DNA from 3 places in the Methylocystis rosea genome. Region 3 is predicted to be linked to each of the others. Evidence: riboswitches for the same ligand, from Rfam matches in the RefSeq annotation. Region 3 holds a riboswitch; each other region holds the start of a gene.
The links. Region 3 has a riboswitch for fluoride ahead of EHO51_RS19950 (MFS transporter). Riboswitches for the same ligand answer to the same signal wherever they lie in the genome.

Region 1 (10,213 bases), on a different replicon from region 3:
CTCGTCGCAACCGCCAGTCAGAGAACTGAGCGGCGCGTGCTCTCTGCGATGCACGCTGACAAACGACGGATACGCTGGTCTGACTCTCCCCCGCCGGCGGCATGCCGACATCGGGGCGTGACGCCGCACTGCTGCGGCAAGCGTCAGATCAGGACGGGAGGGGCGCGGGAGCCGAGCGGCGGTGTCGACGCCTCTGGAGGACGAGATGTCTCGTCAAAGGCCAGTCCGATCGTCGAATAGGACGCGGCTGGTGGCGTCTCGCCGATGAACGGCGAGGCGGCGGTCGCGCCGCCGAGCGATGCGCAATGCGCGACGCAACAGACGTCGCCGTGCCGCGCCGGACGTGCGGGAGTCGCGGGATCTCCGGAAAGCGGTCCGGAAGCCTTGCTAAAGCAGATCGTGTTGGCGAAGAGGCCCGAACCGCGTCCGCTGAACGAAACGCCTACAGCAAGGCCTTGCAAAACAAACAGATAGGCGACGAGCAGAGCGACTGCCGTCGAACCGTACTGCGATGTTTTGACTTCGCTGCGCGCGCTCATAGCCCGTCGAAGCTATTCACTGATCTTGTCAAGGTCAATGGCGACGCCGCGCGCCGGCGGCGATTAAGGGTTGGGCCGCCCAGAGCGCTTATGGATCACATGGAATCATGTGATCGATATGGAATTGCTCGAAATCAAATGCTGGAGCAGGTTCTCATCGAAAAAGTCCGTCAACTTTTTCGTAACCTGCTCTCGTCAAGGGTTCCAGGGCCCCTCGGCTTCCGACGCGCGCTCATACGCCTTTTGCGCCTCGATGGCGTCGAACACAGCGCGGAGCGCTTCCCTGACGCCGGCGCGGCTCGCGGACGAAAGGAGCAGGGGCGCCGGATGGCGATCGTGCGTCTCAGGGCCGGCGGCGGCGATCGCCCGCTTCAGCCGCTCCCGCTGCTTCTTGAGATGATCCGCGTCGACCGCATCGATCTTCGAAAGCGCGACGATTTCCGGCTTCTCGGCGAGACCGGCGCCATAGGCGGCGAGTTCGCCGCGGACGATCTTGTAATCCTTGCCGGCATGTTCCCCGGTCGCGTCGATCAGATGCAGCAGCGCACGGCACCGCTCGACATGGCCGAGAAAGCGATCGCCGAGGCCGTGGCCCTCATGGGCGCCCTCGATCAGACCCGGAATGTCCGCGAGAACGAGTTCCCTGTCGTCGATGCGCACGACGCCGAGACCGGGATAAAGCGTCGTGAACGGATAGTCGGCGATCTTGGGCTTCGCCGCCGTCACCGTCGCCAGGAATGTCGACTTGCCGGCGTTGGGCAGGCCGATCAGCCCCGCGTCGGCGATGAGTTTCAGCCGCAGGATGATGGTGCGCTCCTGGCCCTCGAGGCCGGGATTGGCGCGCCGCGGCGCTCGATTGGTCGAGGTGGTGAAATGCGCGTTGCCGAAGCCGCCGTTGCCGCCTTTGCAGATGACGACGCGCTGCCCGACCTCGGTCATGTCGGCGATGAGGGTTTCCCCATCCTCCTCGAAGATTTGCGTCCCGACCGGCACTTTCAGCACGGCGTCGGCGCCGCGCCCGCCGGCGCGGTTCTTGCCCATGCCGTGGCCGCCGGTCTTGGCCTTGAAGTGCTGCTGGTAGCGATAATCGATCAGCGTGTTGAGCCCGGCGACGCATTCGGCGACGACGTCGCCGCCGCGTCCGCCGTCGCCGCCGTCCGGCCCGCCGAATTCAATGAACTTCTCGCGCCGAAACGAGACGGATCCCGCGCCGCCGTCGCCGGAGCGGACAAAAACGCGGGCCTGGTCGAGGAATTTCATCTGCCGCTCACGGTGAAAAGAATCGCGGCCGGCGCGCGCCGAACAGCGTATGCGCTTCGCCGCGCTTTAATTCGAAAAGCTCGACTTCCATTTCGCCGCCGCGCGCGGGCGCCGGCCGCATGCCGCGGCCGATGGTCCGGAAGCCGAGTTTCTCATGCACGTGCAACGAGGAGCGATTGTCCGGCCGCGCCGCGGAGACGATCCGATCCAGCGAGGTGATGCCGAAGGCGAGGTCGATGAGGGCTCTGGCCGCCTCGGTCGTATAGCCTTGCCCCCAATAGGGCTTGCCCAGCCAATAGCCGAGCGTCGCCGAGCCGCGGCGGTCGGCGCCATGCAAACTCACAAGCCCGATCGGCTCGTTGGGCCGGTTTTTCGGGGTGATGACGAGATGAAGCCCGCCGCCGGCGCCGTTCTCCGCGCGCACCGATGCGATGAACGCGTCGGCGTCGTGCGGCGCATAAGGATGCGGGATGCTGGCGGTCATCAACGCGACGTCGGGATCGCCGACGTGCTGGCGAATCTCGTCGGCGTCAGCGGCGCGCGGCCAACGCAGCCACAGTCGTTCAGTCTCCAGCCGAAAAACGTCGTCGCGGGTAATTTCGGGAAACATTGATTGCTCCAAGCGACATCGGAAATATTGGCCTAAGAGCCTGAAAGGAGAGCGCTCCCCACTGGCCCTTCACGGCGCTTCCGGACATCTCGCCTGAAACGTTCCCGCCTGAATTCGCGAGAGTGGTAGTCGAGACGACTGTCCGCCGGAAGGCCGGCGGCGGGTCGTCCCCTACCGCCTTACTCGGCTGCTGCGGCGGGCGCCGGCGCCACCGATACGCTAGCGCGTCCGCCGCTGGACTTGAATTCGACGACTCCGTCGACGAGCGCAAAAAGCGTGTGGTCCTTGCCCATGCCCACATTGCGGCCCGGGCGCCACTTCGTGCCGCGTTGACGCACGATAATATTGCCGCCGATGACGGCTTCCCCGCCGAATTTCTTGACGCCGAGGCGCCGGCCGTCCGAATCGCGGCCGTTGCGCGACGAGCCGCCTGCCTTTTTGTGAGCCATGGTCTTGCTCCGATCTTCCTATGCGGCGACTGGGGCCGCTTTATTCCAAGTGTCGCGTTCCAAGTGTCGCGAGAGGCGGTCAGCTCTCGATCGCGGTGATTCTCACAAGCGTCAGGTCCTGGCGATGACCGCGCTTGCGCTTGGAATTCTGCCGGCGGCGCTTTTTGAAGGCGATCGACTTGGCGCTGCGGGTCTGCTCGGCGATCTCGCCGGAGACTTTCGCGCCGGCGATCGTCGGGGCGCCGACCTTGGGGCTGTCGCCGCCCAGCATGAGCACTTCGTCGAAGGTGACGGCGTCGCCCGGCGCGCCGTCGAGCGCCATGACGGTGATCACGTCCCCAGCGGCGACGCTATATTGCTTGCCGCCGGTTTTAATGACTGCGAACATCTTTTTTTCCTGTGTTCGTCCCGACGCTGGCGTTTCCGCCGGCCGGCTTCTTGGCAGTTAGTGGCTTCGCCTCGATCTTGCGCCAGGCGCAAACGAAAAGCGCGGCGAAACCGCCGCGCCGAAGCGACGTTCATCTACCCTTCAAAGCCGGCGACTGTCAATATGTGGGGTGGTTGGGTTCAAAGGCGGGGGCGCTGTCGATTTCGGTTTCAGCTGAGATCGGCTTTCTATTGCATCTGAGGCGTCGACTCTCTTGTCGCGATCCAGATGACGTGCCGGGCGCCGCCACGCCCGCCGTTGGCGCGCACCTTGACTTCATCCACGCGGAACCCGGCTTTGCGGAGGCGCGACGTGAAATTCCGATCCGGCCCCGATGACCAGACGGCCAACACCCCATTATGGCGCAGCGCCTTGCGGGCCGCCCTCAATCCCTCGATATCGTAAAGTCCGTCATTGGCTTCGCGAGTCAGGCCCTCGGGGCCATTATCGACATCGAGAAGGATTGCGTCATAAGTCGCGCGGCCGGACCGGATCAGGCGCCCAACGTCCCCTTCCTCAATGCTGACGCGCGGATCCGTCAGGCTGGCGCCGAAGACTTCCGCCATCGGGCCGCGCGCCCAGGCCACGACCGCCGGAACGAGTTCGGCGACAACGATCCGCGCTTTCGCGCCGAGGACAGTGAGCGCGGCGCGCAGCGTGAAGCCCATCCCCAGCCCGCCGATCAGAAGGCGCGGCTGTGGGCGCGCCTGAATTCTCTCGCAAGAGAGCGTGGCGAGCGCCTCCTCCGAGCCACTGAGGCGACTGTTCATCAGTTCGATATCGCCCAACATGATCGAGAATTCCGCGCCGCGACGCTTGAGGCGGAGTTCGCCCTCGCCGCCCGGTATCGGCGCTGTGTCGAGCAGGGTCCAGGGAATCACTGATAACACTCCGTTGGAGTTCAAAGCCCCTCACGAAAAATGGCGCAGCAGCGATAGGCCGGCGAGGAGGCCGGCCACCGCCAGGCCGACCGACGCCACGACATAGAAGGTCGCCATCGCCAGTTCGCCGCGCTCGTAAAGCAAAACCGTCTCGAGCGAGAACGCCGAAAAGGTGGTGAAGCCGCCGAGGATCCCGGTCGTGAGGAACAGGCGCCAGTTCTGCGACGCCTCGCCCTGGAAGGCGAAATAACCGACGATCACGCCCATCAGGAACGAGCCAAGCACGTTCACGGTCAGCGTCCCGAACGGAAAACCAACGCCGATCAGTCGGGCAAGAAGAATGTTGACCCCGTGGCGCGCGGCCGCGGCCAGTCCTCCGCCAGCAAACACAATGAAGAAGCCCATGACGTCGTCCTTTCCAACGAGCGGACGACAAACATGCTGCGGCAGGCGGCGTTTTAGGCGCGCTCCTCCCGCAGGACGCGCGTCCTTGCGGCAGGAGCCATCAGCCTTCATCAGGCGGTTACCGGGAGCCCCATCCCGTGTGGAAGGCAACATAGCCGCGCCGGCGCAAACGATCAACCGGCCGTCGCCCCCGCAGGGCTTCGACCTCTGGTTAATTTCAGCTCACTTCGGCTCTCACATTTGCCTCGCGTCATCGCGTGGATGTCCGCGACAAGCGCGGCCATGACGCGGCGCGATGACCCCTCGTTCACCTGGATTCGGAGCCCTGCAGCCGCCGTCGCCCGTGCGGAACGCTTGCGCGCCACACGCGTTATCCTTCCGTTACGAAAGAATTTTTTGGAGAATAGCTATGCATTTACGCTCTGGTTTGCGCCTCTGCGCGGTCCTCGCTTCGACGCTCTTCGTATTTTTCATGGCGACGTCATCGCCAGCGGTCGCCGCCGGCGCGGTTGGCGCGAAGTGCGGCGGCATCGCCGGCCTTCCCTGCGCGAAGGGCTTGTGGTGCGAGATGCGCCCCGGCTCCTGCCGCGTCGCCGACGCGTTCGGCCATTGCGCGCGCAAGCCCGCCTTCTGCCGCCGCAATTTCAGGCCGGTTTGCGGCTGCGACGGCCGCACCTACCCGAACGACTGCGCGCGCCGCGCCGCCGGCGTCAGCAAAAACCACAATGGCCGCTGCCGACGCCACCACTGACCGCTCGTTGAAGCAGCATATTTTAAAGGAGGAGAATATGACGAAATTACTTTGGAGATTAGCGATCGCCCTGGCGCTCTCACACTTTGTTTCCGCCCCCGCCTCGGCCGCCAAAGTCGGTGAGATGTGCGCAGGCATCGCCGGCATTCAATGCGACAAAGGCTGCACGCGTCGCGCCGCGAAGATCGCGAAAAAGTCCGACGGCGAGTGCCCGAAACCCTACAGGTGAGCCTTGATGATGGCGCGGCGCACTCGGGCCGCGCCATCACTTCGGTTACGCGCGTTCTTGGGCTAGTTGAAGCAGCCGCTGGCGTGCATCTGAGCGAACCAGATGGCGCAGGCCGCCTTGGCGCGCTCGTAACGGCGACGGGGGGAGCCGCCGCCATAGCCGTCGTAGCCGCCAAATCCGCCGTAGCCGCCACCGCCGCCATCGTCGTCATCGTCGCCGGGATAGCCGCCGCGATAGCCACGACCATAGCCTTGACCATAACCTTGGCCATAGCCCGGACCATAACCGCCGCCGCCGCGCCCGTACTGATGCTGGCGCATGCAGGTGTTGTAGTTTTCAGCGATCGCGAGGCACAGCGGCGCATTGGCCGCCTGCGCGATCGGCGTGAAGAGGATGCCGAGGGCGCAAGCCGCGCCGACGATAGAACAGGTCACGAGCCGCATGCGGGCATTTTCCTTGTTTGCGCCCCCCAGCGCTTTGCCAAGGCATCTTCGCGCGCGCCGGCTGAAACCAAGCTGAACGGCGTCACAGCTACCGCGATCACCAGCCGGCGATGCGTCGGCATGAAGAATCGCCCGCGCCAAAGGCGTAATGATCGCCGCAGGCGAAGGCCACCGGCGGTTCGCCGGTCTGCTCGAAGATGTCGTAGCCCTGCTTCAGATTGCGCCAGAACTCGGTCCAGTGCTGATAATTGCCGCCCGCGCCGACGAAGGCGAGCCAGCTGCCGCCGGTCTCCCGAGCGATCGCCTGCTCCGTCAAGCGGAAGGGAAAAATATGCACCTGCACTTCGTGCTGGCCGGCGCGCATCGCCGCCTCGACGAAGGCGTAGATTTCCTCGATGCCGCGGTCGGTCATGGCGAAGCAGCCGACCGATTTGCACGCGCCATGCACCATGACGAGGCCGCCGGTCCGGCCGTTCTGGCGATCGAAGGCGTTCGGATACCCGACGTTGAACGCGCGGTGATAATTCGAATGCGGATGCAGCTGCTTCGCCGAGACGCTGTAGAAGCCCTCCGGCGACTGGTAATCGGCTTCCTTGAGCTTGGGTCCGAGCCTGCCTGACCATTTGCAAATCGGATAGGTTTTATAGAGCGAGAAGCGGCTGTTGCTCTTTCGAAGCCAAAGCTCGAGCTGCCCTTCCTGCTTGAAGATCCGCACGAAGACCTGGTCCCCCATGCCGTAACGGATCGGGGCCTCCTGCTGAAACGCGTCCTCGGGCGCAGCCCGCAAGGTCGGCTCGACGGCGCGCGCCACCTGGGTCGGCGGCGCCGACTCCTGCGCCGTGGGCGTCGCCTCTACCGCGGCTCTCGCCGACGGCTCCTGCGGCCGGGCCGGCGGCAGCGGCGCATTGGCGAGCGCCGGCGCCGGGACCTCGGCGGGGGCGGGCGCGGTCGCCTCGGCGGTTTGCGGCGGCTGGGCGGGAGCTGCCGCCGTCTCGGCGAATTTGTCGGCAAGCTCGGCGAGATTGGCCGGTCGCGACGGGGGCAGCGGCGTGGGCTTTTCCACAATCTCCGGTCGCGCGGGCGGCGGCGGCGCGGGCGGGAAGGACACCGACCCTTCGACGCCGTCGCCGCCTTGCGGCAGCGCCGCGACCTCGGCGGACGGCTCTTGCGGCGGCGCAGCGACTGGCGGAGCAGGGGGAAAAGCGCCGGGCTTTATCCGCAGGGCCATGCTGCGCAGGCCGGTCGGCAGCGCGCCGCTCCAGGCGCTGCGCGCGGCGTCGCTGCGGACGGGAGAGTTGCTCCCAACGTCGGGCATATAGCGGAGGGCTACGACTCCGCTGACGAGTGCGGCGAGGGCGATCGCCGCCAGCGCCAAATGGGTCCGTCGCGGCGTCATGCGCCTATGCAAGCCTCTCACGGAGATTCTGAACTTCGAGCCTGGGCTGAGCAAGAACACCCGGAAAAAGGCGCTTTAGTGGCCTGCGAAGGCGACGAGCGTGCGCACCGGGACGCCGAGCGCCTGGAGCCTTTTCACGCCGGCGAGATCGGGCAGGTCGATGACGAAACAGGCGGCGACGACGTCAGCGCCGCCCTGGCGTAGGAGCTTCACCGCGCCCTCGGCGGTGCCGCCGGTAGCGATCAGATCGTCGACGAGAATGACGCGCTCGCCGGGGGAGACCGCGTCTTCATGCATCTCCATTTCGTCGACGCCATATTCGAGCTCATAGGCGACCGAGACGACGCGATGCGGCAGCTTGCCCTTCTTGCGGATCGGGATGAAGCCGGCGGAAAGCTGATGCGCCACCGCGCCCCCGAGGATGAAGCCGCGCGCCTCCATGCCGGCGACCTTGTCGATCTTGCCGCCGCACCAGGGCTGCACGAGTTCGTCGACCGCCTTGCGGAACGCCTTGGCGTCGCCGAGCAGGGTGGTGATGTCGCGAAACAGGATTCCCTTCTTGGGATAATCGGGAATGGTGCGAATGGCGGCGGCAAGCGGCATGAAACGGCCTTGCGATCAGCGGCGAGGTGGCCGCGTGGATGGATATGGCGCAACCGCCACGGCTCAGAGGAATACACGGAGGGCGGGGCGGGGCGCAAATGGGTGGTAGGCGCTGGGGCAATCGGGCGAACAGCGAACTCGAACAGTTGCGCGAAATACCTCCCCCTTGCGGGGAGGTCGGCGGTCGCAGGCAAGTTTACGCAGCGTGCGTAAACTTGGCTGGGACCGCCGGGTGGGGGGTCTTAAACGCCAGATCGAGCGGAGCTTACCCCACCCGACCCCGCTTCGCGGGGCCACCCTCCCCGTAAAGGGGAGGGATTCGCAAACGCCTGAAGTGAGCGGCCTGTCTGCGACGAGCAGGCCTCGATCCGCAGCAACCTTTTCTTCGGATCAGCGAACAAATATCGACATCTCAGCATTATGCGACATGAGGGAACTAAGTATGTGACTCTCGCGCTCTAATTCCGATGTGATGGAAAAAATTGCCAAGGAGTGTTCCTTAAGATTCCCCAACTTATTGAATGGACTGAATAAATCCTTGGCGACAATTGCATCTCCGACTTTTACGTATGTTCTACAAAGCCTGTGTGCTTCCGAAAAACGCTCGATTTTCGATATGGTATCGGGCCCAAAAAAGACCCTAAAGACAACAATGCTCTGATTAGTCTCAACCTCTCTGCCAGCTGAATCAAACACCTTTGCTCGATTAACTGGCTCAACGTGATAATAATCTATGTTGATGGAGGTTCCCGCGACGCATTGAGCATTCTCTGCTCCGCACACAGCGCCCGGAACAGAATAAAAGATCAAAAGAATCGTAATTTGTTTCAGAAAAAATTTATCGAAGTTCATCACCTACGCCCTCCAGGCGTTTCCTTGGCAATCGCTCGCCTTCTGCAGAAAACATCATAATACTCCTCATCATCGCGCGCTCCGTTAGCGAACTGCGGCGGCGCTGATATCGTGGATCAGTCGCGACTGCCCCTTTCCATCACCGCGTCGAGCCTCTTTGAGCAGTTCCGGATCGCTCTCCGCCGTATCCGCGTCGGCAAGTTCGGTAACGATAACGCGAGTCATCGCCCCTTGAGCGCGGCGAGACGGGCGGCGTTACGCGCCCTGTGCTCCTCAAGCGAAATAAACTCGCCGCGTTCAAGCGCGGCCAGACCTTCCTCAACGAGGGGCTTTGCCCAAACCAAATCGTCTTTTTCAAGTTCACGCTCGACAATACGCTCGTCGATGAGCTGACGGGCGGCCTCCTCGATCGAGGGAAAATCACCGGTCGCGACATGCGCTTGAAGCCAAGCTTTTTGGTCGGGGGTGAGGGTGATCGCCATGAGGCTTCCTATATCATAAAACGCCTTTGCCCTTCACCCTCCCCATCACCGCATCGAGCTTCTTCAACAATTCCGGATCGCGCGCGTCGGGGGCGGTGACGATGGCGTTGTCGAGCGCGCGGTCGGAGCCGATCGGGCAGGGCTCGTGTTCGCGCGGAAAATCCGTCAGAACCCGCGCCAACAATCGCGCGACGGTCGCCGAATTCTTCTGAACGACCGCGATCACCGAGGCGATGTCGACATTGTCGTGCTCGGGATGCCAGCAGTCGAAATCCGTCACCATGGCGACGGTGGCGTAGGAGATTTCGGCCTCGCGCGCGAGCTTGGCTTCGGGCATCGCCGTCATGCCGATCACGTCATAGCCGGCGGCCTTGTAGGTGAGCGATTCGGCGTAGGACGAAAACTGTGGGCCTTCCATGCAGACGTAAGTTCCGCCGGCGACATGTTCGATGTTCTCGTCTTTCGCCGCGGCGCCGATGCGCGCGGACAGCAGCGGCGCGATCGGATGCGCCATCGACACATGCGCGACGCAGCCGTCGCCAAAGAAGGAGGATTGGCGCGCGAAGGTGCGATCGACGAATTGATCGATCAGCACGAAGAGACCCGGAAAAAGCTCCGATCTGAACGAGCCGCAAGCCGAGACCGAAATCAGATCGGTGACGCCGGCGCGCTTCATCGCGTCGATGTTCGCGCGATAGTTGATGGTCGAGGGCGAGAGCCGATGGCCGCGCCCGTGCCGCGGCAAAAAGACCGCCTGAGTCGCGCCGAGTTCGCCAAAGACGAGTTCGTCGGAAGGCGCGCCCCAGGGCGTCGTGACCCGCTCGCGGCGGATGTTGGCGAGCCCCGGTAGATCATAAACGCCTGACCCGCCGATTATTCCGACGAC
Region 2 (10,213 bases), on a different replicon from region 3:
CAATTCTACGCCGCGACGACGACGGAGCAACGAGCCATGCTGAGGATGCCATCCGCGGCGCTTCCAAACAGGCGTCTCGATAGACTGGATCGTTTACTCCGGCCGATCACCAGCAATTGCGCGTCGACCGCAGACGCCAGTGCAACGATTGCCCGGGTCGGGCTCCCAGTCAGAGCATGACCTCTTATCGCTATGTTTCGCGTTTGCGCCCAAGCTGTTGCCTCCGCCAGCACGCTTTGAGCCTCGCTCATTGCGTTTTCCACGGCCTCGTCAACTTCACTCATGAAGAGAGGCGCATGAAGCATTTCCGCAACGCAGACAACATGGAGTTGTGCTTTGCGAGTTTCCGCCAAGTCAATCGCCATAGCAAGAGTTCTGTATGCTCTCTCAGAGTCGTGGATAGCGCACAGGACAGCGCTCCCGCCGTTGCGAGAACAATCGGAAGCCCAGTTGTCGTCCAGTCGTTTGGATAGGGGTTCTTTTCCATGAAACTTCAGAAAGGACGCTTGGCCCTTCCATGCCGACGACTGTTCACGAAAAAATGTGGGGCTTGATGGCATCAGTGGCGCCGGGGAAATCATTGAATGGCTCCTTTGCCAGAAACTTCCTAGGATCAGAAGTAGCCTCATCCACTTAGGCGCGAATTAGCAGGACTCAAAAAAGTGCCGAGCAACCTGCAACGCTGTTCGCTCGAGGAGGCCTTCCCTAACGTGTCAGCGCATGGTCAAATCCGACAGGATATCGGGAAGCAAACTCGGATTCACAGGCGCTTTTATAGCTTCGATCTGCTCCCTGGAGGGCGATTCGCCAGGGACGCTTGGCGGTAAGTTCTTGAGCGCCTGATCTTGCCAGCCGCCGCCCAACGCCATGAAGAGCCCTGCCACATCGGCGAGAAGATTGCCTTCCGCCTGCGCGCGGTTGACCATCGCCAGGAGATAGGTTTGCTGTGCGTTAAGGACCGTTAGAACGCCGACGCTGCCTATATTCATCTGGCCCCGCACAATCTCCAGATTGCTGCCTGACACCTTCACAACGTGAGCGGCCACGTTGACCGCTTCGGCGTCCGCCTTAATCGCTTTCAACGCATCGGCTACATTTTGGAACGCCGAGATTACGGTCTGGCGGTATTGAGCCTGGGCTTGCTCTAGGGCGGCATGCGCGGCTTTTTGCTGATTAAGAAGGGAAAAGCCTGTGAAGAGCGGCTGCGCGGCATTGGCGGCGAGGGTAAAGAATTGCGTTCCTGGCGCGAAGAGTTCGGCTAATTTGAAGGCGCTGAACCCCGCATTGGCGCTTAAAGTAATGTTGGGCAGCCGCGCGGCCATTGTAACGCCGACGTTTGCGCTGGCCGAGTGCAATTTCGCCTCGGCGGCTCGAATGTCGGGCCTCTGCCTGACGAATCTCGAGGGAAGCGAGAGCGGCACGCTTCGCGGAAGCTTCAGTTCGCTGAGATCGAAGGTTTCGATGATCTCGTCCGACGAATAACGCCCGACGAGAGCGGTGATCAAATCCCGTTGTAGAGCGATCTGCTTTTTCAGGGGTGGAATCAATTGTTGCGCCTGACCAACGGCGGCGTCTTGAGTCAAGACGTCAGCCTCGGATGCCCCGCCAGCCCCTTTTTGTTTGCGAATGATATCGAGTAATTCCCGCGCGATTTTTACGACGCGCTCGACGGCGGCGAGTTGCCCTCGCAAAGACGCCTCCCGTATCGCCGCCACGGCGACATTGCTTGTCAGCGCGAGATATGCCGCCTCTAATTGATATCGCTGTAGGTCTGTCTGCGCCTCGAGCGATTCGACGGCCCGCCGGTTCTGGCCCCAGATGTCAGGCGTGTAGGACACAGTCAGCTGTTTCAGAAACAGAGAGTATACCCAAGTCGGAGGGTTTTGGGTGTTAAAGGATGGCGCGTCCAGGAGAATATTGGCGGGCGTAGGGAACAATTGATTGTATATAGTCTGATTGATCGTCCCGAGGGAACGATCATTTGAAGTCAGATTCAGGCTTTCGTTTGCCCCAGCCAAAAGTGTTGGAAGAAATGCTCCCTTTTGGCTTTCTGCATTGTAATACGCGATCTTGATCGCCGCTTCGGCAGACTGCAACGAGGGATTGTGTTCAATTGCGGCCTCAATGAGTCTATTGAGCTTTTTATTCTGAAATGCCTCCCACCACCGCTGCGGCACCTCTTTTTCTACAGCGAAACCTATATCGGTCGCTTTGTCTTGACCCGCGCGGGTAAGTCTTTCTGCGGTGAATCTCGTTGTTTCCGGAGGACTCGGCGACTGAAAATCAGGGCCTACGGCGCATCCCGACAACGCAAGATGCGCACAAAGGGTTAGCAACGCCCAAAGCGTCATTTCTTTGACAGTCCGCGAGACCAAAAGGATCAAGTATGACATTTGCATGCGGCGTTGTGCCCAAGCTTATATTTTCCCGGGCCAGCCGATTTGAGCGCCATATCTCGATGAGTCCGTTGCACTGTTGCGCGAAGCTGCAACCTCGGCTCGACTTGCCTGCAGGCTTTTCCGCCATTCACACCTTGCCGATGCTCGAGACCTAGAACAGGCCCTCCCTTCAGGCGCATCGATCTCCCTCGCCGGGCGCCGCGGCTCCTCCATACAGTGACGATCAAAGATCGCACCCCTGGATCCGAAAAAGCTTTAAAAGTCCCTGCGCCGCTCGGGACATTGCAAGCCCAAGGATGTGTCAGCTGGTCCTCCGAGAAACAGCATCGCGCCTTAAGCCCTTCGCCTCGGGCGGGCTTGGACCTAACAAAAAAGAATTAGGCGGGAATTAGCAGGTTTCACACTGGTCAGAAACTGACCCCAACCGGGCACGACTTCTTCGACTATCCCATCCGGACTGTGGCCTTTTGCTTAGTCCGCAGGACATTGGATCGCGACGCATAGGCCGCCGCTCTCGGGTCGGTTAGATATCGTCAAATCGAAGCTATGTTGCTTCGCGATCGCCGCTACAATAGCGAGACCAAGACCGGTTCCCTCACCAGCCGCATCTGGGCTGCGAAAGAAGCGCTCGGTCAATTTGGGCAAATATTGTTCTTCAACACCAGGTCCCGAGTCGCAAATCTCAATCTCTATGCGTTCATCCGCTCGTCGAACGGACACGTCCACGGAACCGCCAGTGGGCGTATACCGAATGGCATTGTCCAAAATTGTATTGAAAAGCACGGCTAGATCATCCCGCGACCCGCGAACCCTACCAGGCAGCAACGCTTTCACCCCAAGATCGATTCCTTTGGCGGCCGCGATCGGAATTTGGTCCGCAATACAGGAGATCAATACCTCACTAATATCGATGGATTCAAAACGTAGATCTTTCTGTGGGTCATCAAATCGAGCCAACCGAAGAAGTTGATCGACCAATTTTGACGCTCGTCGCAGGCCTTGGTTCATTTCATCAAAGTCGCGCCCACTTCCGCTAGGATCCAATATCATTCGAAGGTTTTCTAACTGAATATACAAGGCCGAAAGCGGCGTGCGAAGATGGTGCGCCGCGTCGGATACAAATTGTTGCTGCTGATCAAGCGCCTTTGTAAGGCGCGCGAGCAATTCATTCATCCCGTCGATCAGAGGCAGCACCTCAGAAGGCACGTCGGACACCGGAATCGGATCCAACCGATCCGGGCCTCTGGCTTGGATTGAACGCCCGATTTCGGAAAGCCTATCGAACACACGGGCCATCGCCCAGCTGACTATGATCCAGGCCATCGGAATAGTGACGGCGATTGGCGCCGCGACTCCAATTGCGGCGCGCTCCGCAAGTTCTCGCCTGACTATGAGTTGCTGAGCGACAACGACAGCGCGCTTCCGACCGTGCAGGGTATAGGCTCGCCAATCTATGCCTCCGGCCGTTATCACAGAAAAGCCGGAGACGTCAGAAATCGGTAACTCTATGGAATCTCCAGGCGACCGCACAATGTCGCCATTTTTTTTTCGCACCTCAATCAAGAGGTCGTCTTCTGGCTCTATCTGCGTATGTGGGGCATTCACCGCTTCTGCCGGAAGGTCGCCGATGTTCAAGGCAATTTGGCGCAATTGCCCATCTAGGAAATCATCTGCTTCTTTACTGGCCCGCCAGTAAGAAACTGCAGCGTCAATTGCTCCGATAGCAAGAAGGGTGAAGGCTGTCCAAACGAGAATCGTTTTCTTGAGAGAAGTCATTGGGCGCCCTTGCGGATTATCCACCCCGCTCCGCGGACGTTAAAGATGATGTCCTTGTCGAACTTCTTCCGAATCGAATGTATTAAAACATCGACGGCGTTGCTTTGAACCTCTTCGCCCCAACCGTAGAGCCGATCTTCAAGCTGATGACGTGACAGGATGGCGCCGGGCCGCTCCATCAGCGCCGACATGAGCGCGAATTCGCGAGCAGGCAGTACAGCGCGTCGCCCGCGATAGCTGACTTCATGCGTCGCCATATCAAGGCAAATTTCCCCCGCAGTTAGCATCGATTGCGCGGATCCGCTTCGCCGTCGTTGCACGGCCCGCATTCTGGCGATTAATTCACGAAGCTCAAACGGCTTTATCACGTAATCATCCGCCCCGAGATCTAGCCCCTTGATTCGATCTTCTAGGGCGTCCCGAGCGGTGATTATGATAATTGGCGTCTGGTCACCGCTTTCTCGTCTCGTCCGCAATACCTCAAACCCACTTTTTCCGGGGAGGCCTAAGTCCAAGAGCACCATCGCATAATCGCCATCCGCCATGGCTACTTCGCCATCAGGGCCCGTTTTCACCCAATCCACGGACAAGCCCTGCAAGCGAAGGCCACGGGTCAGGCTTTCGCCGATCATTGAGTCGTCTTCGATTAGAAGGAGGCGCAATGAAAGAACCCATCAAGCTTTAGCCGGATGCGCTTTCGTACCCGTTCGAATTAGCAAAGAAGAGGCCTCGGAAGCAAATTCTCGCCAGAAACTCGATGCGGTTCGGGTGCGCTTCGCAACCAAGGCGGGAACTATCTTCCCAAGAGTCGCCCTGATTTTCATAAGCCAAAAAGCAACATGAATCGGAGCTATTTTATTCATTTCGGTCCCCCGCCCTTGTCCAAGGACGCGGCTGGTACTACACGATTCTTAGCCGGGGCTTAGGGTCCTACAACAAAGCAGCGACAGAAGGAGGCAACAGCACCTTCAACTCGCGTGGTCGCCGGAGCGCACACTACTCTCATGACGGGATCGGATCGGCGGATACCTTTTGTTGGTCATTGCTTCCGTGATCGGGGTACCGTTAGGGGGAAATCCTAAATCGTTAAGCTACGAAGAGGTTGGTCCGGAAGCATGGGTCGACGCAGGCTCTGAGGCGTTTTCTGGGTAGGGAGCCTTTGGTTTTGTCGGCCTTGAGGATGTTGAAGGCGGCGTGGCGGATGGCGGCGAGGTTTCGGGGCGACATGTCCTTGCGGGTTCGGCAGCGATCCTCGTCGAAGATTACGTCCATGGTCCAATGGAGATTGTTTTCGATCCGCCAATGCGCGCGCACGGCAGCAAAGATGGCTCTTGGATCGGGTTCGAGCGAAGTGATGTAGAGCCTTGTCTCGAGGCTCTCCGCGCCGGATTTTTTGTCGATGCGCCTTGCAGTGATCGCGGTGAGAGCGCGTAGACCCTTCCACTCCGGGTGACGCTCGGCCAGCCAGGCGGCGGCGCGGTAGAGGCGCTCTTCGATCCGGCCATGGTCCGTGTCGGTCTCAGTTTCGCTCTGGCAGGTCGCGGCGCATGCGGAATCGGCAAAAAAAAGCTCGGCGTCGTCGTGAAGGCTCGTCTGATGGCCCTTGAGGGCGAGCACATAGTCCGCCCGGCTGTCGACGATGCGCGCCACGATCGCCTTTTGCGTCCCCATCGCGTCGATGGAAACGATCGCTCCTTCGAGCGCGAGCATGTCGAGGAGTTCCGGGATCGCCGTGATCTCGTTGGATTTGCCGTCGACGGCGCGTTGCGCCAGCACCAGCTCGGCCGTCGTGGCGTGGCCGATACGAGATACAGCGTGCCCGTTCCGTCGGACTGCCGCGAGCCGCGCAACGTATTGCCGTCCACGGCCACGACCTCGCGGGCGGCGGGGCGGATCGACGCCGCCCAGGCCGAAAACCCCCGCTCCAGCGCTTGCGGATCAAGCAGACGAAACACCTTGCGCAAGGTCTGCGCCGTCGCGACGCCGTCCGTAAACGGCAAAAACCCCCGCAGCCAGTCCAAGGCGCCCGTCGCAACTTCCCCGAAGCCCTCGAAGTCGTCCGCGCCGCAAACAACCCCGACCAGCGTCGGCAGCAAAATCTCGTCCAAAGGATAGGTCGCCAAGCCGGGAACGCGATGATCCGGAACAACCCGCATGTGATCCAAAAAACCCTTCGTCATGGCGCGATCCTCCAGCGCCCTTCCAATCCTTTATGTTTAACCAATCCTTAACGATGTAGGACTCTGCCCTGGGGGTACCGTCAGTGTCGACACCTGGGGGTACCGTCAGTTGACAAGACCTGTCTGGATTTGAATAATACTTTTGGGCGATGGAGTTCGCCTTATAACCGCCCTCGGGGCTGATGACTCCTACTGCGCTTGCACGTTAGGAGTCTGCGTTGAACCAGCCATTATTTCTCAGTTTACCAACTCGAATCTGCTGCAAAGCGCGCCTTCGAAAATATCCGCGCACGACGGCGCTCGTAATCGACCGCGTTACTGGCTGGCGCTTTCGGTCTCCCTCTTTGGCTGTTGTAGCGAGCAACGTTTTTTACCTTTCCAAAGGTGTCCGAGAAAGAGTTAAGAAGCATTACGATCGTCGACCTTGTCGCGCTTTGGTTTTCTGGTCGCCTTGGCGACTAGCGCATCTAGTCGTCTCGATCATTGATGCCATCTTTTCTTTCGCATGCAGTGCAGAACCGATCGTTGCGACCTGTTCTCGGGCGAAACTCGCGCTGAAAGCGAGGCACGGCTATGCTGCGGCTCTCTCGATCAAAGGTTATCAGCGAAATCGAGTTTATTGTCGATCGCCCGATTGCCGGCATTGGTCCGCTTCGCTGGGAGAAGAACGGTGCGGAATGCACGGCGGAGCGTTACGGCTATCGTGGCGAGTTCTACAGCTTTGACGTGGAGGTCATGCGGGTGTGCTCGCTTGGCGACGCGCGAAGGAAGTGGGAGCTCCTTATCGTTACCGAGCATTGGCGCAACGCAGGCGGAGGGCGCATGCACGTGGGCAACTGGTTCAAACTCACGAATGGCAATACGTCCGATGTCAAGAGATGGATCGCGAATAACAGAGAGACAGGGTTGAGCAAGTCGCATCGAACGCTCGAAGCACCTCAGCGAGAGTTCCAGCCAAGTAATCGAACTCGGAAATCGGCGGGATGAACGAAAGGGCGATCGCAAGCCCGAGGATATTGATTCCGCCAGCGGCTTCTATGAGAGATCGCCAAATGAAAGTGCAGGGGAGCATCGTGGTCATTCATTTGGTCCATGTCATCCACAAATATTTCATTTGGGCGATCGTCGCTTCTTATATAGCGGCAGCGTTTCTGCCGGCGTTCGGGCTTTGGATACGTGAGGTTGATGTCGCGCTTCTAATAGCGCCGCCAGGTAAAATTAGTATCAGTCTGCCGCCGCTGATGTTGGCGATGCTCGTATTCAATGCCGGTCTGGGTGTCTCCCTCAATGAGCTTCGCAGCGCCCCTCGCAAAGCATTCATGATGATTGCCGGCCTGTTCGGCAACCTCGCCGCGCCTTTGACCATGATTGTCATGGTCAGCCTGACAATGAGGCTCTGGCACAACCAGGACGAGGTACAGCAACTACTCGTCGGCTTGGCTCTCGTCGCTGCGATGCCGATTGCCGGAGCGTCGACGGCATGGGCGCAGAATGCGAGCGGCAGTCTCGTTCTGAGCCTGGGACTGGTGTTGCTCACCACCCTGCTGAGTCCGTTGACCACGCCTCTCATTCTTCACGCCGTGGGCTTCTTGACCAGCGGGGACTATTCCGAGGATCTGCACGAGCTGGCGTCGGGAGAGGCGGCGACGTTTCTCGGAGCATGGGTAATACTCCCGTCGCTACTGGGAATTGTGTCGCGTCAACTGATGAACGAGCGGTTATTCGTCCAGGTGACGCCTTATGTGAAGCTGTCGAATTTCCTCATCCTGGTCCTTCTAAACTATTCAAATGCCACGCTCGTTTTGCCGAAAGTGGTCTCACTGCCAGATCCCGATTTCCTGTTCGCCGTCATTGTCATCGTCAGCGTGCTTTGCGTAGCAGGGTTCGGGTGCGGCTTCCTGCTTTCGCGCGCGGTTCGGGCTAACCGGTCGGAAACGGCGTCGCTCATGTTCGCCCTCGGCATGAACAATAATGGCGCTGGACTTGTTCTCGCCTCGTTGGCGTTGGTGGATCATCCGCAAGTCATGCTCCCGATCATTTTTTACAATTTGGTCCAGCACCTTTTTGCGTCGCTCGTCGATTTTTGGCTGCAGCGCGTTGGCTTTCGATTACTCGTCGGGGGTGGCGGCGACGAGCAAGCGCAGTCGCGATTGAGGATTCCTGGATCTTGAGCAAGACAACGCGCGTCGGCGCAGCCTCGAGAGCTGCCGAATGGGAGGTTGGGGCATGAACCAGTTCCTGGGTTCTTGGCAGCTCTGGGCGTGTTTATCGGCGGCCTTCGCCGCGCTCACGGCGATCTTCGCGAAGATTGGAATTGAAAACGTCAATTCTGACTTCGCCACATTTATCCGCACAGTCGTCATCCTTGGCGCGCTCGCCGCTTTTTTAGCCGCGACAAGCCAGTGGCAACGCTTCGATTCAATTTCCGGCCGCAGTTATTTGTTCTTGGTTCTATCCGGCCTTGCGACTGGCGCTTCTTGGGTTTGCTATTTTCGCGCACTGAAATTCGGAAATGCATCCCAAGTTGCGCCGATCGATAAGTTGAGCGTAGTGCTGGTCGCGATATTTGGGGCGCTGCTGCTGGGAGAGCGACTAGCCTTCCGAAACTGGCTCGGCGTCGGCCTCATCGGGATCGGCGCGATGCTCGTGGCCTATAAAGCCTGAATCGGCCATGTACTTCGATTGGCTCATCGACCACGGACAAAGCATCGTATTCAGGGAAAGCCTTCTGACATGGTTGGTCCTGATCCCAATCGCGTTGGTGGCAGGCACGGTTGGCGGCACGGTCGGATTTGGCAGCGCCGTCATTCTTATCCCCATTTGCGTTTATTATTTCGGGGCATCTCCCACAGTCCCAATCCTCACAGTCGCGGCGCTCCTTGGTAATCTCTCCCGCGCGGCCTTTTCCTGGCGTGAGACGGATTGGCTGGCGTGCGGCGTCTACGTGGCGGGTGCCCTCCCTTCGGCCATCCTTGGCGCGCTGATATTCATTGAAATCGACGCAGCGCTCATTCACCGGCTCTTGGGCTTGTTCATTCTATTGATGATCCCTGCGTCGCGTCTGATGGCGAGATTCGCCATGAAAGTAATGCTTTGGCAGCTATTCCCAATTGGCGTCGCGATGGGATTGCTGTCGGGCGTCGTTGGCACAGTGGGGCCAATCAATGCGCCGTTTTTCCTTGGCTATGGCCTCGTTAAGGGCGCTTATCTCGCCACAGAGGCGTTGGGCGCCGCCGCGGTCCACTTAACCAAATCACTCGTGTATGGCCGATTTGCCGCTATTGACCCTGTTTCTCTTGCGAATGGATTGACGATCGGGATGGCGCTGATCGGCGGTTCCTACCTCGGCAAGCAGATCGTCAATCGCATCGATGCCACTCGCTTTCGGAACTTGCTCGAGCTGATGCTCGCGGTGGCGGGGAGCTTGATGCTGTTGGGATATTGATCCTGCGTCTTTCCATAGGCGCGTGGGTTTCGTTCGAATATCGCAGGGCTTGCTCGCAAGCTCCGCTTCATAGTCCGAAGGATGTCCGCCATCGACCGGGCTCTGGCTCACATTCTTGGTTGAATAACATAGGGAGGACGGAACATGGCGGCAGTTTGGGCGCAAGTCGCGATGGTGTTTGGTCTGGCGCTGGTCGCCAGTCTGATCGCGCATCGCTATCGTTTTTCAACGGCACTGGTGGAAATTATCGTTGGCATGGTCGCGGGCTCCATCCTGGCCGCAATTGGCGGCTATGCCGCTTTCTCCGTTCAGGAGCCGTGGGTGAAAGCCTTCGCCGGCATTGGGGCCATATTCCTCACCTTCCTTGCTGGCGCTGAACTTGATCCAGACGTTTTCCGGATGAAGTGGAAAGA
Region 3 (10,213 bases):
AAGCGTCGCGCGCCACGGGTGTGGGCTGCGCTGGGGTTTTTCGCCCTTGTGACCGCGACGATATAGATATCGACGACTTCTTCCGCGAACCGCCGCGGGCAGCTGAGCGATAGTGGCCGAATTCGATAACGCGATGGCCAAGCCGAACTCGCGTCACTGCCACTCGTGGTCAAACCGCGGCGCTCCTTGATCAGTGGTGCAGGATCCGTGCAACCTCATGATGGCGCTCCGGCCAGCGCGACGCCCATCATCGACTCGGTCGTCACGAGCTCCATCAGCTGCGCCTCAGTAAAATCCTCTGTCGCTGCTGGCCTTTCAGGAATTACGAACCACCGCGCCGTCCCGCTGCTGTCCCACACCCCGATCTCCGTTTCCTCGGGCAGGTGGACGCCAACCTCGGCGAGCACTTTCCGCGGCTCGCGGGCCGCGCGGGCGCGAAATACCGGATCCTTGTACCAGTACGGCGGTAACCCCAGCACCGGCCATGGAAAGCACGAGCAGAGCGAGCAGATGATCAGATTGTGCACCCCGGGCGCGTTGGCGACCGCCCGCAGGTGCTCGCCTCGGCGCCGGCCATTCCCTCGGGCAGGTCGAGTTCGGCAATTGCGGCCGGGGTGTCGGCCAGCAGCCGGGCCAAGAAGCCCGCGTCGGTCCACGCCCGCACGACGATCTTCTTGCCGTTGAGCGGCGTCATCTCCGATTCGAAGTAGGCCAGCACCTTATCGACGGTCTGGGGCGTGATGACGCCGTTTTCGATCAGAAGCGATTTCAGCGCAGCGACTTTGGCCGCGCTGGACTTCTCGCGGTCCTGCGGATACTTGAACTGGCCGCTCATGCAGGTTCCTCCAAGTATGCCTCGAACAGTTCGGCGTAAAGCGTCTGCGCGCCGGGTTCCGCGCGCGGGACCCCACAATTCGGTCGGCGTGAACTCGACGATGTAGACGGGCATTGGATCGCCGATGCCGTCGCCAGTGTGCCAGAAGTAGGCGTAGTCGCCTTCGAGCACCTGCGCCACCGTGCCGCTCCGCCCCCGCAGATAGCCGGGCAGGCGAGTGTGCGCGCCAGCTGGGACATTTGCGATCCGGACCCGCTGCCCGACGGCGAACTTCGGATGCGCGACGTCGCGCCGCGGGCTGTCGCCGCTGCGTAGATATGCGATGATCTGCTCGTCGATGGCTTCAGCCCGATCGGGTCCCCCTGGCCGAGCGCCGTCCGGCCTGGCCGCTTCGCCACGCAGTTCGCTTGTCCGCGAGGCTAATTCGTCCTCGCGCAGGTATCCCTTGTCGACGAGGAATGGGGATGCCGCTGAGCCACTTCTCGTAGTAACGGAATTTGAAGTAGTCGAATGGATCCATCGTCTCGGCGCCAGCGCGCAGATCCGCCCTGTCCACATGTCGCGGAAGCGGTCGGCACGTCGGCGATCGCGCAGGCCGGCACGGACGAGTCGAGATGGCCCGAGAGAGCCATCATCGCCACATAGATGCCGAATATCCGATTTCCCACTGCCTCGGCAGGCTGGTTCAGAAAAAAGGGTCAATTCGGATCTGGAGCGCTTTTCCGACGTTGTCCAAAATAGGCTCAGAGTTGTGGAAGGCAAAGGCCGCAACACGCCGACGGTGGAATGGGAGGATCCAGGGGCGACGCGCGCGGAAGATGCGGAGCGGCGGCGCATGAGCGCATGACGAATAAAGAAGTTGTCGCGCTGGTTTTTCAAGGCGGCGGCGCGCTCGGCGCCTATTAGGCGGGCCCGTTCGGGGCGCTCGCGGCGGGGATATTGTCCGAAGGGGCTCGCCGGCATTTCGATCGGCGCGATCAACGTCGTGATCATTTGCGGCAATCATCTGGAAAAGCGCGTCGAGCGCCTGCGCGCCTTTTGGGAACGCGTGATAAGCAGGACGCCCCTTCCCTTCAATCTGGACGGATTCCTCGGTCCCATTTTTGCCAACGCCAGCGCAAATCCCCTAGCGACGGTTGGCGCGCCCGGTTTTTAGGCTGCGTCTACCGCCTCCGGCCCTCTTATGCCCTATTCAGCGTCCGGCTATCCCACCTCATATCTTCCCTTCCGAATAGTTCCATCAAGCAGGCTTATGCGGCTGAGGTACGGGGCTCTCGACCCGCCGCTACTCTTCGCTGGCCAGCCCTTCCGCTTTACAGCGTTCGAGGACACCGGTCACGATGCGGTCGCACCGCTCGCCGGCGAAGGCGAAAACGTCGCTTAAGCCCGCGTCCATCTCCTGGGCAAGGCTTTCGCGCAACAGGCTGCGAGCTCGGAAGAAGCGCGTACGCACCGTCGCCTCGGGGATCTCCAGCGCCTCGGCGATTTCTTCGACGCTCATCTCCTCGATCGCGCGCAGCATGAACACCGTCCGGAAGGCCTCCGGCAGAAGGTCGATGCGCGCCTCCAAGAGCTTGCGCATCTGAACCCGCATCATCGATTGTTCTGGGCTACGCTCAGGCTCATCGTTCAGCGCTGTCTGGGCTTCAGATTCATGGGGCGTCATGGCAGCTTCCAAAGGAATGATCTGGGCACTCTTTCGCCGCAAGCGGCCGAGCGCTTCATTGGTCGTGATCCGCACAAGCCAGGTAGAGAGCTTGCTCTCGGCGCGATAGTTTCCAAGCGCGCGCCACGCCCGCAGATAGGCGTCCTGGACGACATCCTCCGCCTCCGCATCATTGTGCACGATGCTACGCGCCGTACGGAACAGAAGCTGGTTGTGCCGTCGCATGATGGCTTCGAACGCCACTCCGTCACCGTCAGCGGCGCGCGAGATCAGCTCTGCCTCCGGCGTGGTTTTCGAGAAGCTATTTGCCGCCTGACGCTGAAGTGATTGCATTTTCGCCTCCATTCATTGAACAGGTAGGCTACCGGCGTGCCTTTGCCGGCGCTGCCGCTATAGGGATCGCGCGCGCCGCGTCTTCCGGATCGCGCAGCAATTCCATCATGCCCGCGACCATCGCGAAAGCGATCAACGCGTCGATGAGTATCACGGCTCCTTTCCGGGCGTACGGGCAATGGCGGGGCGCCGTTCCGTCGTCGCCCTTGGCGTTGTCCGACTAATTCTCGAACTTCGTTGGGAAGGCGGCGATCAAACCGTTGGTCAGGGCATCGGCCAGCATCATCATATGAGCTTCGGCCTTTCCATATTCGGCGATGCCGTCGGCATATTTGCCCTGCAAAAGCCCCGTGGCGTAGACCACAGTTGTGTCGATATGCCCCTTGAGCATGTCGCGTACCGTGGTTTGCGGCCAGTTCTTGTTCGCCTTGGCGAGAAAATCGGCAATTTCCTGCGCGTTTGCGTAGGCGGCTGCGACGGCCTTGTCGGTGGCCGGCTTGTCGCCGGCCTTGGCGGCTTTCACGACCTCGACGGCTGCGCCGATATGCTCCTGAAGCAGCTTGGTGAGCGCGTTACCAGCTGCATCGCCATAGAAGGGCTTGATAGCGTCGCCGATATCGGCCTGGTTCTGCATCAGCCGCGCTGCGGTGGCGTCGAAAGATGGCGAGCCGTTGGCCAAGGCCGTGACTGCCGCATAGGTCCATTCCATATGCTGAGCCCACAATTCACGCATCGCATTATTGAGCGCGAGTCCGCTCGGGCTGCGAATGATCTGCGCGGCTTCGGTGTGCGAGGTGTTAACGGAATAGGCGGCGGTCGGGCGGAAAACGGGAGTAGCCATAAGTGCGGCGGCGAAGCCCGCAAGGGCGAGGCGGCGATTAACGGCCCGGTGGAACATCTGCACGCGTGTCATGACGGTTCTCCTTGGTCGATCAGTTTGCGTAGCGGCCGGTGTGATCGACTCGATGCGGCCCCGTATATTCGATGCGACCCTTTCGCGCTGCGTTCCCGTTGCACGAGATTTTTTTGGGGGAAAAGAGAAAGCTTCCGAGCACGTCGAGCGGCAGAGTACGGTCAGCTCTAAAACATCCTGCGACAACACAAGCGCTGGATAGGCTCTCATTACTTCGTAAACGGGCTGCGGAGGCGCTAAAACTCATAGCGCCTCCGCTATCGCACCAGCGTGATTTTACGGGGGTTCCCGACGGTACGATATTTCTGTGCAGAGCGGTAGCTGCCGCTCAGTTTTTCTCCGCACTTGCGCCCTGTATATTAGATGCGACCATTCCGTGCTGCGTTCCCGATGCAGAAATATTTTTAGCTTTAGGCGTGTGGCCGGGTTTGTTCGCTTGGGCGCGAGCATCGAGGCGTTGCTCGAAGCTCTGGCGTCGAAGCGCTGCCAATGCTGCGAGCGGCGGACTACGGATAGATCACGGCGCCGTCAGGTTGAATGACCGCGCCTGGAGTGAGATGGGCCGGCTCCAGACGACCTTCCCCCATAATGTGGAAAACGGTCTCCCCGCTGGCGATAAGATAATCGGCGACGATGCGGCGGTGGCATCGCCACCATACGGCTTCCGAACACATGATGGTACAGCGCCGCTTGCGTCCTCTGTCCAAGAGGTGTTGGAGGCCTGCCTGAAACTGTGCAGTAAGCGCATAATCGGCGTAGTTGTGGAAACTCTCGTTCGTCCAGAAGGCGTTGACAGTCGGAGATATGCCGCGTGACCTTCCACGAAGGCCACCGAGGGCAGCCATATGTTCATAAGAGATGGCGACGGCCGCCAAGGCGCCGGGAAGCGTGTTCTTGTCGAACTGTGGATTGGTTCGTGACTTCGGAATCGTTCTGATGTCCGCGACAAGAGCGATATCGGCTTCGCGCAGTAGACCGATGAAAGCCTCGAGGGTTCGGTTGGAATGGCCGATGGTGAAAAACGGAAGCTTCACGCGCGGCCTTCGTTATGCATAGTCGAGCGCGCCGCCCTTATGCGCTGCGATGTGATCTGTCTTGTCGCTTTTGATTTCGTACTGGGGATCGTCTTTCGACGCGTGATGCGTGTGGCCTTTATAATCGAAATCTCTAATGTGAATGGCGATGATAGTCCCCGACACGCGTCCGGCCTCGGAGTTCCAGCTCACATGATCGCCGATCTTAAACTTCCTTGCCATCGCCGCGTCCTCCCGGTTCCAAGAAGCGCTTCTCCCAAACAGATGGATCCGAAGTCTATGCCCGGCGCCAGCACCACGGAAGCCTAGGTCGTCGGCAGCCGGAAGGTGAAGGTCTCCAGAAAATTCAGTTCGACGGCCGTGCTGGAATAGCTCGTGTAACCAACGGATATGTCCCGACCGATATCTAACTCGAAGTCACCGCTGCAGGTCGTGCGCACGACGCCGCCTTCAATGGCGGGCGCCCAGATGATCCCTCCGTCCACCACACGCTCAAGATGGTGAAAAACCGGATAGCCCTGGACGCTTCCACCACTCGCGGCGGTGTAGGTGTCTAGCCCGAGCATGAGCGCGTACGGACCATGTCGCACAACTGGCTGAGCGAGGCGCTTGGGTAACCCGGACGTTGGAAGGCAGCACAACGCCCTGATTGCTGCTGGCCTCGCGAATGGTGAATGCCTGCCGCAGCGCACCCATCGGACACAGCGCGATCCTTTGCAAAGGGGATTTCCCGGGCACCCAATCTGAATCCATTGCGCCGCGCTCCACGTCGTCGATCGATTGCCGCGTCAGACCGTCTGGAATACGATCCAGAACGACTTGCCGACCAAGAAACAGCAGATGACGACGGCGGGGACGAAGATGACTGCTGAATGGGACAGGTTCACGCTACGGAAATTGCCATGCTGAGGCTGATACTGATAGCAAACAGCCACGTTACCATTTTGCCAAGCCTTTGTATCAACCCGCCAATTTTGAATCCAACAACGGGCACGCAATTAGCCGATGAAGACGGCAAAGATGCAGCTTGCGTGATCGGTGAGCAATTTTCTGTCTTTCACCCAAGGATGGCGTCCTGTCTGATGTTCTTCCTGCTACTTTCACCATTGACAGGCTTAGGTCCGATTCAGTTATCCTTGTCCCGGCGATCGAGTTCGCGCTCAACCGCCTGCGGCTGATGACCCCTGCTCTACATTGTGTCGGAGTCCGTCGTTGCTCTAGTCGACAACCGCGGATGATGTCGCGTAATACCGCCCAGTAGCGATTATAGAACGGAGCGAGGGTGGCGATCATGGATAGGCCGGCCCGAATGATAGGCTGGCGATTCCTGCTGCTGAATGGCGCGGCGGGGGCGGCGAATGTCGTCATGCTCTCGAACGTTCCGGGCTACACGGTGCTCGCGCCCTATGCCGCCGGCAGTCTGCAGGGCGTGACGCCGAGCTTCGGCACCTGGGCGACCACCGACCACATGGTGGGAATCGCGCTCGGCCTGCCACTGTCGCGGTGGTTCTCCGGGCGCTTCGGCGACTATCGCGTGCTGATCGGCGCGCTCATGTTCTACGCCATCTTCTCGCTGATGTGCGCGGCGAGCGAAACCATCTGGTTTTTCGCGCCGATGCGATTTCTCCTCGGCCTTGCCGGCGGCGTCGCCCTTCCGCTCGCCCAATCCGTGACGCTTGCGCAATATCCGGATCACCAGCGCACGCTCGGCGTCGGCTTCTGGGGCGTCATGAGCATGGCGCCCTTCACCATCGGCGTATTCATGGGCGGCTTCTGGGCCGAATATTTCGACTGGCGCTGGCTATTTTATTCCAACGTCTTGGTCGTGATGCCCGTCGCGGCGATCATTGCCGCGCTGTTCTACCGGCGCGGCTTTCAGCGCCGCATGACGCGCTTCGATACGATCGGCTTCATTCTGCTCGCCGCGGTGCTGCTCGGCGTGCAGACGATTCTCAACATGGGCAATGATTTCGACTGGTTCGCGGAGCCTCTCCTCGGATGGCTGCTGCTCGTCGTGCTGCTGGCGCTGCCGATGTTCATCTTTTGGGAGTTCGGCGAACGACGGCCCGCGCTAGACCTGCGTCTGTTTCTGCATCGCAACTTCGCCATCGCGACTTTCTGCTCGATCGTCGGCTTCCTGGTGATTCAGGGCCTGCTCTCGGTGTTCATCGTGCAATTGCAGGTGCTGCTCGGCTACACGTCCTCGCTCGCCGGCATGGTCTATCTGATCATGATTTTTCTGGCGATGGCGGCCGCGGCCGTCGTGCATGAAATCACGAGGAACGTCGACGCGCGACTGATCGTGTTCCTCAACTTCATCGGTCTCGCAGTGACCTTTGTCTGGCTCGGACAATACGACAAGAACGCCTATTTCGATGACGTCAAGACGCCGATGTTCTTTTTCGGCTTCTCGCTCGCGATGTTCTTTGCGCCGCTCGCGACCCTCGCCATGACCGGGCTCGTCGGCGAACGACTGATCCGCGCGGCGGAAGAGCTCGCGATGCTGCGCACCGTGGCCGGCGCCCTGGGCATCTCGCTGCTCGGCGTTCTCTTCTTCCGCCGAACGCCGTTCCATCAGCTCGATCTCGCCGATCATTTCGGCGGACGGCGCTTCGCCTCGCTCGACCTGCTCGCCACTTTCCTGGATCGCATGCAGGCGATGGGCATGTCGCCCACCGCCGCGCAGAGCCGCGCGGCGCAGCTCATTCGACAGCAGGCGTCGATCCTCGCGCTCAACGACGTCTTTCTGTTCGGCGCAATGGCGTTCATCCTGCTCTCGGGAGTCGTCTGGCTCGCCTATCCAAGCTACGCGTCCAAGAAGCGCAAACAATCGCTCGCACGGCTTTCCGCCGAGGAACTGATGGAGCAGCCCTGAGAGACCGTTTGAGAATGGTTGCGACGGAGATAGGGGCGTGATTCAAGCTAGGGATGTGGACCCGAGCGAATCGCGCCAAGATGGCCGCCATTGAGAAGAAAACCAAACGTTACCCGACGGATTAGACCGATGAGGAGTGGGAGCGCGTTGAGCCGTTCCTTCCCTCACCTGCGCGCAGAGGGCGCAAGCCTTCGGTCGACCCACGCGAGGTTTTGAACGCCATCCGCTACATCGCCCGCGCCGGCTGCGGCTGGCGCATGCTGCCCAAGGATTTTCCGCCCTGGCAAACCATCTACTGGTGGTTTCGCCGCTTCATGCGCCGTTTTCTGTTCGAGACCATCCACGACGTGGCGCTGATGATCGACCGGGAACGCGCTGACCGCGATGCGAGCCCGTCTGTCACGCTGCGCTTAATTGTAAGAATGCGCCAGTTCGCGCCCGTTGCTGCAGCATCCAACGCAATGATTTCGTGCTGAGCACGGAAGGATTACGTAGCGGCGTGTTACGCAGAGTGGACGCGACGAGCGATTCAAATTTCATCCGCCGCCCAACGGTTCAGCGTGAACTGTTCAAACCGGCGGGCAAGTTGAACGTCACCGCTGATGGCTTCGCGCGCTTCGTTGACGCCAAAGCAAACAAGCGAGATTTGAAGGCGATTGCTCAAGAATCGAAGGGTGTTCAGCACGACTCTCTGTTCGCGATAGGAACCGGCGAGAATATTGTGGACTTCGTCGATAACAAGAACTTGAACACCGAGATCCGCAATGCGGACTGCACCATCTGCGCAATGTCTGCGCGCGGACGCTGCGGCCCGCCAAGAAGCGTGAGCAGTTCAGCATAGAAGCGGCGTTCTCCAGGTCGACTGGTCATCTCCATCGCGAGCGCAGGCGTTCGGAGCGCTCCCGTGACCGCATTGAAGCCCGGCGGGTGTTCATCACGGAATCGCTTCATGATCATGGTTTTGCCCATGCCGCTGTCGCCATAAATCGCAACGGAAGGCCTCCTCCTTCCCCGAGGATGGTCGAGCAGGAGCCCCAAACGGTCGAGGGCCTGTTTGGCCCGCGGATAGTCGGCATAACGCGCCACGCTCGATCTGCAGCGTCGGCGTCAAACCGCGCTTCCTGAAGGGTTGGCGAAAATCGGACTGGTTCAGCATATGCGCTCCTATGCGCGCATTGCGTGGGGTCGCGCCATCAATGGCCAAGCGTGACCCTTATGATCTGACTGCCACGCTTGCCTCAGCGCGCCTCGGCGCAATTTGGCCGGCGTCGCCTTCATCGCGACGCTCCAATCTCCTTTGCCCGCGGTTCACGGCCGCGGGCCTTTTTTCAACTTCAGCCGGGATCCAGCTGCTCAGCCGCCGTGCGGACGTGCGCTCGCGAGGCTTTTTTGGTTTTGCGTGGCCTTGGCGCTATCGTCCCGCCTATGTGCGGACGCTTCATGCAGCATCTGTCCTGGGAAGAGCTTTTCTCCGGGGCTCCGTTAGCGCTTGGCCTTGTCGAAGGCTTCAAGCGGGGGCATGCTGATATTTGATACGCCGATCACAGGGCAAATGACCGCTCAGATGGGCAAGGGCGCACACAGAGGCCGGCTTCGATTCAAGAGTAATGAGCTTCGGGAGGAACTCCATGGAATCGAATGAAACGACTGCGCTCGAACAGTCTCGCGAATTTTCCGAAGCCGTAGGCCTGTTCGACTCGCTTGATAAGCTGCAGTCCGCCATTGACTATTTGATGACTCATGGATTCGATCGATCCGAAATCAGCCTGCTCACCGAAGACGCGAAGACGCGCGAAAAGATTGGATCGAAACGCTCGGTCGAGATCGAGGACAGCGATGAAGCTCCTCGCATTTCCTACATCGAAGCCGAGTCGCTTAATGAAGGCAAAGCTGCGCTCATCGGCCTGCTCTTCTATGTTGGCGCCATTGCTGGCGCGATCGCCGTTTGGACCATCTACGGCAGTTTCGCCGAGGCGATCGTTGCGGGCATTGGCGCTGGTATGGCCGCCAGCCTGGTTGGCGTGGGCGTCGGCGCATTCATTCGACGTCGTCAGCGCAATTGGGTGCAGGCGCAATTAGCGCGCGGCTGGCTTCCCCAAATCCAATCCGATAGTGCTAACTTTTTTCATGGACGCCTCCCTCGAGTGAGATTCAACACCTCCACTCTGGCACATCGAGGCCGTCGGGGGGCGTCCACCCCATCAGAGCCGTTTCAACAGCGTGCTAGTCGTTCTGAGCGACGATTGCGCTACCAGTACCTCTTGCTGACTTTCTCCGTTTCTTCGACGGAGATCGTTGCGATAAATTTCGCGACAACGCTCTCGCACCGATCGCCGGCGGTATTCCCGCCCTCTCGTGACCTGACGCCACCAACCGTAATCCCTTAAGGACGCGTTGCATGACATCATCCTCGCGCCCCGTGGCGTAGATGGCGTACGTGGAATATGAGAACTCAGGAGCTCGACTTACACGATGCAACCGTCCGTCGGCCAAAAATGGCTGCGCACCGCCAATACGAAAATACCCCGCTCCGCCGACGCTCAGTATAAAGGTCAAC

Region 1: it holds a riboswitch for fluoride, as region 3 does, so the genes downstream of both, crcB (fluoride efflux transporter CrcB) here and EHO51_RS19950 (MFS transporter) in region 3, are expected to answer to the same signal.
Region 2: it holds a riboswitch for fluoride, as region 3 does, so the genes downstream of both, EHO51_RS18385 (hypothetical protein) here and EHO51_RS19950 (MFS transporter) in region 3, are expected to answer to the same signal.

What each region holds. Positions count from the first base shown of each region.
Region 1 is NZ_CP034086.1:2,244,080-2,254,292, reverse strand. Features, by position in the region: gene EHO51_RS10935 (DUF2946 family protein) at 144-539, opposite strand; gene obgE (GTPase ObgE) at 735-1,799, opposite strand; gene EHO51_RS10925 (GNAT family N-acetyltransferase) at 1,807-2,409, opposite strand; gene rpmA (50S ribosomal protein L27) at 2,589-2,858, opposite strand; gene rplU (50S ribosomal protein L21) at 2,938-3,246, opposite strand; gene EHO51_RS10910 (spermidine synthase) at 3,474-4,166, opposite strand; gene crcB (fluoride efflux transporter CrcB) at 4,197-4,571, opposite strand; fluoride riboswitch at 4,656-4,718, opposite strand; gene EHO51_RS10900 (Kazal-type serine protease inhibitor family protein) at 4,981-5,322, shown strand; gene EHO51_RS10895 (hypothetical protein) at 5,297-5,551, shown strand; gene EHO51_RS10890 (hypothetical protein) at 5,614-5,994, opposite strand; gene EHO51_RS10885 (L,D-transpeptidase family protein) at 6,092-7,390, opposite strand; gene EHO51_RS10880 (adenine phosphoribosyltransferase) at 7,466-7,993, opposite strand; gene EHO51_RS10875 (hypothetical protein) at 8,384-8,845, opposite strand; gene EHO51_RS20525 (hypothetical protein) at 8,930-9,070, opposite strand; gene EHO51_RS10870 (hypothetical protein) at 9,067-9,327, opposite strand; gene EHO51_RS10865 (S-methyl-5'-thioadenosine phosphorylase) at 9,341-10,213, opposite strand, start outside.
Region 2 is NZ_CP034087.1:110,798-121,010, reverse strand. Features, by position in the region: gene EHO51_RS21460 (universal stress protein) at 6-365, opposite strand; gene EHO51_RS18405 (efflux transporter outer membrane subunit) at 714-2,399, opposite strand; gene EHO51_RS18400 (ATP-binding protein) at 2,871-4,175, opposite strand; gene EHO51_RS18395 (response regulator transcription factor) at 4,172-4,837, opposite strand; partial or broken gene EHO51_RS21000 (ISAs1 family transposase) at 5,262-6,331, opposite strand; fluoride riboswitch at 6,492-6,554, shown strand; gene EHO51_RS18385 (hypothetical protein) at 6,929-7,342, shown strand; gene EHO51_RS18380 (bile acid:sodium symporter) at 7,408-8,526, shown strand; gene EHO51_RS18375 (EamA family transporter) at 8,582-9,019, shown strand; gene EHO51_RS18370 (sulfite exporter TauE/SafE family protein) at 9,027-9,800, shown strand; gene EHO51_RS18365 (cation:proton antiporter) at 9,945-10,213, shown strand, end outside.
Region 3 is NZ_CP034088.1:125,577-135,789, reverse strand. Features, by position in the region: partial or broken gene nthA (nitrile hydratase subunit alpha) at 216-835, opposite strand; partial or broken gene nthB (nitrile hydratase subunit beta) at 832-1,494, opposite strand; gene EHO51_RS19975 (RNA polymerase sigma factor) at 2,121-2,834, opposite strand; gene EHO51_RS19970 (hypothetical protein) at 3,055-3,747, opposite strand; gene EHO51_RS19965 (DUF488 domain-containing protein) at 4,254-4,781, opposite strand; gene EHO51_RS19960 (DUF2945 domain-containing protein) at 4,794-5,003, opposite strand; gene EHO51_RS21115 (encapsulin) at 5,087-5,371, opposite strand; fluoride riboswitch at 5,916-5,975, shown strand; gene EHO51_RS19950 (MFS transporter) at 6,091-7,656, shown strand; partial or broken gene EHO51_RS19945 (transposase) at 7,710-8,054, shown strand; partial or broken gene EHO51_RS19940 (TniB family NTP-binding protein) at 8,101-8,736, opposite strand; gene EHO51_RS21110 (DUF3600 domain-containing protein) at 9,285-10,043, shown strand; partial or broken gene EHO51_RS21510 (LysR family transcriptional regulator) at 10,018-10,213, opposite strand, start outside.